One region of the Propionimicrobium sp. PCR01-08-3 genome, then DNA from elsewhere that is predicted to be linked to it. Evidence: riboswitches for the same ligand, from Rfam matches in the RefSeq annotation. Region 1 holds a riboswitch; the other holds the start of a gene.
The links. Region 1 has a riboswitch for thiamine pyrophosphate ahead of QQ658_RS03585 (phosphotransferase enzyme family protein). Riboswitches for the same ligand answer to the same signal wherever they lie in the genome.
Positions count from the first base shown of each region.

Region 2: linked by a shared signal. The riboswitch ahead of QQ658_RS11410 (MFS transporter) and the one ahead of QQ658_RS03585 (phosphotransferase enzyme family protein) in region 1 are both predicted to bind thiamine pyrophosphate.

Region 1 covers NZ_CP127390.1:749,142-753,616, reverse strand. Annotated here, with positions in the region: gene QQ658_RS03590 (ABC transporter substrate-binding protein) at 1-50, opposite strand, end outside; gene QQ658_RS03585 (phosphotransferase enzyme family protein) at 139-1,416, opposite strand; TPP riboswitch at 1,495-1,601, opposite strand; gene QQ658_RS03580 (GTPase) at 1,615-3,243, opposite strand; gene QQ658_RS03575 (dynamin family protein) at 3,243-4,475, opposite strand, start outside.
Region 2 covers NZ_CP127390.1:2,468,311-2,472,785, forward strand. Annotated here, with positions in the region: gene QQ658_RS11400 (Cof-type HAD-IIB family hydrolase) at 1-269, shown strand, start outside; gene QQ658_RS11405 (methyltransferase) at 327-1,103, shown strand; TPP riboswitch at 1,208-1,302, shown strand; gene QQ658_RS11410 (MFS transporter) at 1,294-2,076, shown strand; gene QQ658_RS11415 (MFS transporter) at 2,104-2,688, shown strand; gene thiM (hydroxyethylthiazole kinase) at 2,685-3,506, shown strand; gene QQ658_RS11425 (thiamine phosphate synthase) at 3,556-4,233, shown strand; gene QQ658_RS11430 (EamA family transporter) at 4,285-4,475, opposite strand, start outside.

The DNA of each region.
Region 1 (4,475 bases):
GCCACCGGCAGCGCCAGAAGCCCCGATAGCAGCAGGCGTATGGGTTTCATTCGTTTCTCCTTGAAAACTCGTTGGGTTTGAGGTGGTTGTTCTCGTTCGGCGGCCGATTCGCTGTCGCTCGTGATGGGCATCGCACCGTCATGTCGCGGCATTTCGCACCGCCTCGGCGAAGCGGCGTCCGGCATCGGTGCCGAACCAACGCAGATGATCACGGAAGTAGATCTCGTAGCTCCAATCGGCCACCGAGGGATCAACCGGCGCCAGGCTCGCGTATTCGATGTTGGTCAACGCGAACTCGACCTGACAGCAGGCCACCAAGTCGGCGAGCACTTCGCCTTCTGCCGCAGGCAACGAGTAGGCCTGCCGATATCCGCCGATCACATCGTCGACGACGTCGGGACGCCAAGCCTCGCCATCCCCGGCAGTGATCGCCAGCCAGTCGATGGCATGTCGCTCGATCGCCATCGCCAAGTCGAGCAGCGGTGGATTGGGCCAGGCCAGCCCGAAGTCGATCACCGACGTGATCTGATCGCCGCGCCACAAGGTATTGGACGCATGAAGGTCACCATGGGTCCAGGCCTGCGGCCCGCTCCCGAGTTCGGCCAGCCGGTCGGCGAACGGGGACGCCAGCCTCAAGTCGGCGGCAAAATCACGCCCGGTCTTTTCCAGATATGACCGGACGCCCGGATGCGCGGCAAGCCAGGCGTCCACATCATCGTCCGAAGGCTCCCCTAGCAGTAATCGCACCTTGGTCTGGTAGACGGTGTTCAATCTCGCGAGCCCAGGATCAGGTAGCTGACCTCGCCTCTGATCGGGTGTCTGCTCCCATCCAAGGCCCGGTGACCGGCCTTGCCCATGCCCCAGCGGCCGATCTCGAATAGTCGAGCCCGCAGTCTCATCGCTCGAACCGGCCCGAGAAGCCGACAGATCCACGATCGGGATCTCGGCGGATAGTTCGCGGAGCCTACCCGCGATGCGTCCGATTTCGACCATCTCGGCTCTGGTCTTGGGCGGCAGCCATGAGGTCAGCTCACGATAGCGGTCTTCACCCGGCGCCTTCGGATTGGCCTCGTACAGCCACCGTCCATCGTCGAAGACCGTCGAGTCGTCGTCGAAGCTCAGGAATTGAACGGTCGGGAATCCGAGATCGACAAGGCGATTCACGTAGCCGTGTTTGGCCTCCAGCTGCTCCGAGGTGATCAAGGCCGGCGAGTAGCGCTTGACGAAGATCTCGCTGTCATCCGGCAGCAACGCCAGCGCGGCCGAGGCCATCGGACGATCACTGCGCCTGGTCACCCGTGGTTCTCCGGCAACTTGGGATCGCCGTGCCAGGTGGTTGAACAGATGCGTCAGATCGGCATCCGAGATGGCCGGCCAGCCGTTTGCTATGACGGCCAACTGGTCGTCGGTATCCATCAGTGCGCCTCCCCTGCGGGTCACAAGATCGCGCGAATGGGCTGCGGTCGCCCGCAGTCATTCGCTCAATCTCAGGCACGGATTTGTTTGGTCGCCTCCCTGCGCTGGCATTATCCAGATCAGGTTCGACGGTCGGAGGCTTATCCTCCCTCTCAGCCCTGCTGCGGGCTCCCGTGCGTGGCTCACGCTAGCACGGTCTCACCCGATGGCGCGTTTGGCGAGCTTTCGTCCCCGGTTGAAGCGGTCCAGCTCGTCGTCCACCGGCGAGATCACCAACCGGTCCACCACATTGACGATTGCCCTGGTCAGCACGCGTTCGGCGCGGGCACCTTTGGCTCTGGCGTCCAGTTCGACACCGACACGCGACAACAGCCCCACGAGCAGCCCGAGCACCAGCCCGCCCAGCAAGAACAATGTCGGCAGAGCCATCTTGCCCACCATGACCGACGGAATCCGCGGAAGCTGAAGATAGCCCAGCACCATATCGAGCAGCAGCCAGCCGCCGCCGATCACGGCGACGAAGAAGATGATCCACTGCAGCACCTGCACGAGTTTCCACCAGCCCTGGCCACGATCCATGGCCAGGTCGGCTGAGGCCACCGCGCGGTCGAGTTCGTCCGGCAGATCGGCTCTATGAGCAATGGTCGCCTCGCGCACCGCGTCCGAGAATCCCTCAGGCAAACCGTCACCGGCGGCGGACGCCAGGTCGCGCAACGCCGTTTCTGCCCGCGCAATCTGGACGCCTCCGGCAGTGGGCAGGCTGGTGTGTGGCACCGAGACCGGTTCGATCTCGGCGGCTCTCTTCTTGTGGCGCCCGGCATCCAGGTGCAGCATCCGCAACGGGTCCGGACGAAAACGGCTCAGCCACTTGGTAACCGGCCAGCCCGTTGCCAATCCGCCACGGCGGCGCATCGACTTCACCACGGCATCGCCGACCAGCTGGGACCCGGCGGCCTGGGCCAGCGACTTGTTCAGCTCGCGGGCTCTCGCGTCCGGCACTTTCGCGGCGACCTTGGCGTCGCCATATTCCGCGCTCAACCTCCGGGCCGCGCTCGCGATGTCGGACGACAGCCGGTTCGCGGACGACGCCTTGCTGCGCACCGTCGCAGAAATCGTCTTGCGCAGGTTCTCGATGCCTCTGCCGGTCAACGCCGACACCGCCACGCACGGGGTCTTCGACAATCCCTCGGCGTCGAGCAGCCCGCGCAAGTCACGCATGGTCTCGTGCAGCTGTTCGGGAGTCAGCCGGTCGGCCTGATTCAGCACGACCATCATCACGTCGGCATGGTCTGCCAACGGACGCAGATAGTTGTTGTGCAAGGCGGCATCCGCATACTTCTGCGGATCGACCACCCAGATCAACATGTCCACGAGCTCGACCAGCCGGTCTGCCTCGTCCCGATGAGACGTGACCGACGAATCGTGGTCGGGCAGGTCCATCAAGACCAAGCCGCCCAGCGCCGGATCGTCGCCTTGCACCAGATGCCGTTGCGGCACATCGAGCCAGTCCAGCAGGTCCTGAGGCAGCTTCGACCCCCAGTAGGCGGCCATCGATTTGTTGGTGGTCGGACGCTTCATGCCGGGGGTGGCAAGCCTGGTTCCCGAGATCGCATTGAAAAGACTCGACTTTCCCGACCCGGTCGCCCCGGCGAGCGCTATCACCGTGCTGTCACCGGCCATTGCAAGTCTGCGATCGGCCTTGCGGGTGACTCCTCGGGCTTGTTCCACCGCGCCTGCGCTCAGGCGCCCGGCGGCGAGGTCGGCGGCCTCGTCCAGAGCCTGGATGCGGGCAGCGAGTGAATCGGCGGAATGTTTTGCTCTGGCCATCACTGTTCACCGCCCTCCTTCTCGTCGGGCACAAGTTCTGCGTCGACGATCTCTCCACTATCTGCGGGTAGCTGCTCCAGTTCAACCGGCGAGCGGCCTGCGCTCCGCGGCAATGCCGCCGGTTGCCCCGGCGCCTCGATCTCGTCGGGACGCATCGATGCGCCCTTCGGCAAGGACGCTCCCCCGGTGCGTGCCTTCTCGACGGAGAGCACGGCCTGCCGCACCGCCTCGGCATCGTCGGGACCGACGCCCAATTCGTCGATGACCCGGGTGAACCGCACCAATTCGCCTGCCATCAGGCCTTCCACTCGCGCGTCGAGTTCTTCCTTCGCGGTCTTCGCCAGCTTGCGCACGGCTTCGTCACCGAAGACCGATTCGAGCAGCCGTTGAGCGAGCACGGTGGTGCCGACCGCTACTCCGCCCTCGGCGCCGGTCAGTCCGCCCGTGCTGACGAAGATGACGAGCATCAATGCCGCACCGACACCGTTGACGCTGAGCGCGGCGACGCGGGCCGAGGTGCGTTTTCCCTTGCCTTCGTCGGCCACCAGGTTGAGCACATCGGCCTGCCAGTCGCGGATCGCCCGGGACGCCCCGGCGCCCAGATCGTCGCTGGAGCGTCCCAGTTCCGGGTATCGGACGACCAGTTCCCGCCCGGCAGGGTTCGATTTCCACGCCACCACGGCGCGCTCGACCGCGGCGGCGACCTCCCCGATGATCAGCGCTTCCAAACCGCTTCCGGCCGCCACCCCGACCTGCTCGGCACGCTGCGAATTGCCCTTGAAGAAGCCGGCGATCCGGTCACGGACGCGGCCAACTCCGCGGTCGAGACCGCGCATCAGGTCACCGGTGCCGACATAGTCATGCCAGCGTGAGAGCACTTCACCGCGCAGCAGCGTGCCGTCCGCCGACTGCACCGCAACCGACCGAGCAGCCTCGGCGAACGCCTTCTGCGCGTCGCCGGCGAGTTGCTCGGCAACTTCGCGTTGGCTGTCCAAGGCGCCGGCCACCTCGGGTGCCCGACCGGTCATGGACGCGATGGCACCGTCCAAGGTGCGCTGCACGATGTGCTGGCGGGCGTCCTTGTCGGCTGCGAGGGTGGCGAGGTAGCCGCGAACCGGCGCGACTGCTGCGTCCGGAAGCAGGCCGAGATCATCGACAATGGTTTCGGGCACCGCGAACAGCGGTGCATCGGCCAGCCCGTTGTCGGTCATCATCCGGCCGAGATCGCTGGG
Region 2 (4,475 bases), 1.5 Mb from region 1:
AAATGTCGGCGGCCGGAGTCAGCAAGGCCAGCACGCTTGAGCTGCTGGCCACCCGTCATGGAATTGCCACAAGTGAAGTCGCCGCAATCGGCGACTCTGCGAACGATGTCGAGATGATCACCTGGGCGGGGCTCGGTGTGGCGGTCGCCAGCGGCACCCCGGATGCGTTGGCGGCAGCCGACCAGATCATCGCGGCCAATACCGAGGACGGAGTCGCAGCGTTCATTGAGCGCGTGCTTCATGCATCGGACGAACCGGTTCCTTCATAGAACTCAGACTCTCGCCAGCAGTTCGAAGATCATCGGATCGGCTCTAAAGTGGTCTCCATGTCAGCGGTCGGTCGTCTCTCATTGCCCCCCACAGCCTTGCAGTGGCTGGTGGGCGACGAGCCGGTGCGCATCGTCGCTCTCGGCTGCTCGCGGGGCATCGTCAACCGGCTGGTCAAGGAGGGGCACGGAGTTGTCGCAATCGATCCCGACCTCCAGCGCTGCCGTCAGCTTCTTGCCGGCCGCCCCGCGAGCGAGGCCCTCATCGCGATGGTCGGACGCGCGGACGAGCTTCCCGTCCAGCCCTGCGTAGCACATGTAGTACTCCTCGGCGGCCCGTGGCGCTCGCAACCCGGTCGTCCCCGTATCAGTGCACATCAGGCTCACGGCCAGATCAGCCGTGCACTCCAGGCCGGCGGCTGGGTCGCCGGCTGGCAAATCGTCCGGGACGACACAGTGCCGTGGGTGCGCCGATTGATCACTTTGATGCGCACCATCGATCCGGACGCCATGTCAGGCAGCGGAGGCGGCGGCCACGAAGACCTCCTGACGAGCAAGTACTTTCCGCGAATCGAGCGCCGCGAGTTCAGGCTGTGGGCTCCGGTCGCCCGCCGCGATCTGGTCGAGATGGTTTCGAGCCAACGTCAGGTGAGCGGACTGGACGACGCCACCAAACGGCATCTGATCAGCGAAGTGAACCAGATTCTCGATAGCGCCGCTCGCATGTCGGAGCTGCGTCTGCCCTACCAGATGCAGTGTTGGCGGGCACATGTCGATCACCACGAACTCACCCAACCCATCTCTTTCGGCGACGGGTCTCTGGTCATCCCGATCTGAGGTTTCGCCCGCGCCCAATGCGAGCGAACGAGCCCTGGTGCTGCCGCGCAAGCGCCGGATCGCGGAGAATCCGCTTCACCCATTCACCCGCGGTGCCATACTGGGCGGTGGACACGGGGTGCCCCAATGGGCGCTGAGATCACACCCGTGGAACCTGCTCTAGTTCGTACTAGCGAAGGGATTGTCCGCCTTGGATACCTCTGCCTATCAACCAACAGATTCATCGTCCTCGACCTTCATCGCCGACGATCCGCCCAGCGCAACCCAGATCGCCATGCAGTCTTCGATGCCCCGCGAGGGACGCGCCGCCCTGCGCGCCGGAGTCATCGGCAACTGGATCGACAACGTGCACGTCTTCTTGCCGCTGACCGCGCTCGCCCCCGCCTTGGTGATACTCGCCGGCCCCACCGTCGCAGCCAGCACCGGAGCGCTGGTGGTGATCGCCATGATGCTCGGGCGTCCGCTCGGCGGCATGATCTTCGGACGCATCTCCGACAAGCTCGGACGCACCCGCACCACGAAGGTCGCCATCACCGGCACCGCCACCTGCGCACTGCTGATCGCCTGCATGCCAACCTATGAGCTGATCGGCATCGGCACCATCGCCCTGATCCTGCTGCTGCGTTTTCTCGGCGGCATCTTCGTCGCCGGTGAGTATTCGGCAGCGATTCCGCTGGCCATGGAGTGGTCGAAGCCCAACCGGCGCGGCCTGATGAGCGGGCTGATCTTGTCGATGGCGCCCTGGGCACAGGGCTCGATCGCGTTCGCGGTCGCGGGGTCTCTGGTCCTTCTCGGACCCGACCGCTATGCCGCGTGGGGTTGGCGGCTGCTGTTCGTGATCGGCACCTGCTTCTCGCTGGGCATGCTCGCCTACTACCGCTCGCGGGTGGCCGATGCGCCTGTGTTTCATCATGCCAAGAAGGCGCCGGCCCGCCCTCAAGCCGGGGTTCGCGAGGTGCTTTTCGGACGCTAGGCGCCCGCTTTCTGGCAGGTCTTCACCATGATGACCGGTCTGTGGCTGCTCACCAACACCACGGTGATCTTGTTGACGGCGCGCCTCGCGTCGGACGCCGGGTTGCCCGCCACCCAGGTGTCGGTGGCAATGGGTATTGCCTCGTTCGCGCAGGCCATTGCGATGGCGGTAGCAGGCCATCTGTCGACCTTCACCGGACGCCGCAATCTGCTGGTGACTTGGGGAATCAGTTCAGCGGTGCTCGGTCCGTTCTTGTGGTGGGCGGCCGTGAACTCGCACAGCCTCGGACGCGCCGCCTTGCTCGCGGCCGCCTTGCAGGTGGCGACCGTCGCCGCCTACGGCCCGATCGCCTGCTATTTGTCGGAGCGCTTCCCGACCGAGGTGCGCTCGACGGGATACGGCATGGGATACAGCCTCTCGCTGATCATCCCCGCCCTCTATCCCTTCTATCTTCCGTTGCTGGAGGGCGTCTTCGGATCGCATCCGGCGATCATGGGCCTGGTGGCCGTCGGTGGAATCCTGGTCACCGTCGGTGCACTGATGGGGCCGAAGTTGAGCTCTGCAGACATCGAAGCGGACATCGACAGCGTTGCTATGGGAGCCACCCGATGAGTTCTCTGGACTTGGCGAACGACGCCGATCTGGGATCGGTCGCACAGATCATCGCGCAGGTGCGTCAGCGAAGCACATTGGTGCATTGCATCACCGCTGCCGTATCGATGGGCATCGTCGCTGACGGTCTGCTCGCCGCCGGTGTGCGTCCGGTGATGACCGAGACTCTCGAGGAGGCACCCACAGTCGACACCATCGCCGACGCCCTGCTGATCAACCTGGGAACCCTCAGCACCGATGCCATGACCGGGATTCCGGCCACCGTCGAGGTTGCGCTGCGCGACCGGCGGCCGTGGGTGCTCGACCCGACCGCCATCGGAACCGCCCCGGTACGCACGCCGCTGGCAAGGCGACTCCTCGATTCCCGGCCCGCCGTGGTGCGCGGCAACGCGTCCGAGATCGTGGCGTTGACCGGCGGCGAAGGCGGGCGCGGGGCAGACGCGAGCATCGGTACCCAGGCCCTGCAGGTGACCGAGGCCGCCCACCAGGTCGCCGCACGAACAGGCGGGGTGGTCGCGGTGTCCGGTGCGGTCGATCTGGTCACCGATGGCCGTGACGACCGGCACGTGCACCGAGGCGATCCGCTGCTGTCGCGGGTGACCGGCACCGGTTGCCTGCTGGGCGGCCTCACCGCCGCCTGCGTTGCCGTTACCGGTGATCACCTACAGGCAGCGCTGGCAGCCACGATCTGGATGAATATCGCGGGTGAGATCGCCGCCGCCCGAGCCCCGCGCCCGGGTACCTTCCGCGCGGCGCTGCTCGATGCGCTGGACGAGGTCGGCGAGCAGGCAGCGGCGCTCGCAGCGCCAATCCCGTAGAAAATCCCCTGTCCGCGAATAACCACAAATCCTCCGAGAAAGGCCGCCGATGCCGAACCACTCCGCGAATTTCGACCTGCGCTGCTATCTGGTCACCTCGGGTACCGATCGCCGGACCGTCGAGGTGGCCGCCCAGGCAGCCGCTGGTGGCGCCGGCATGATTCAGGTACGTGCGAAGGACATCACTGCCAGGGAATTGCTCGACCTCACGGTGGACACGGCCGATGCCGTGCACGCGGCGAATCCGCACACCAAGGTAGTGGTGGACGACCGGGCCGATGTCGCTTACGCCGCGATGCGTTCGGGCGCGGCGGTGCATGGCGTCCACCTGGGACAAGATGACCTGCCGGCACGCGATGCCCGCGCGATGCTCGGCCCGAACGCGATCATCGGAATGACCACCGGCACCCTCGAACTGGTGCGGGCAGCAGACAAACTCGCCGACGTGATCGACTACGTCGGGGCCGGGCCCTTTCGTCCGACGCCCACCAAAGATTCCGGACGCACGCCCTTGGGCATGGCAGGCTATCGCCCCTTGGTGGAGGCGACCAGCCTGCCGATCGTGGCGATCGGCGATGTGCAGCCGGCAGATGTGCCGGCGCTGGCAGCGACAGGTATCGCCGGCGTGGCGCTCGTCCGCGCGATCATGGCCGCGTCCGACCCCGGCGCAGTTGTCCGGAACGTCCTGAGCGGGTTTCCGGCTGCTGACAGGCGGCAACACCAGTAGACAAAGCCTGGTAGAGGCGCCCGCGGTTCGGAAGAACGAAGGTTGCGGTTCTTACTGCTCGGCCCTTGCCCCGCGTGCCCGCCGGGTCGGCGGCAATGCCTCCGCGCCGAAATCCTTCCCGGCATCCGCGATGCCCTCGGCAGCAGGACTCTCCCCGAGCTTGACCAGAATCACCCCGGCCAGCACCAGCACGGCGCCGACCATCTGCCCGATGGCTGGCAGTTGCGCCACCAGTACGGCCG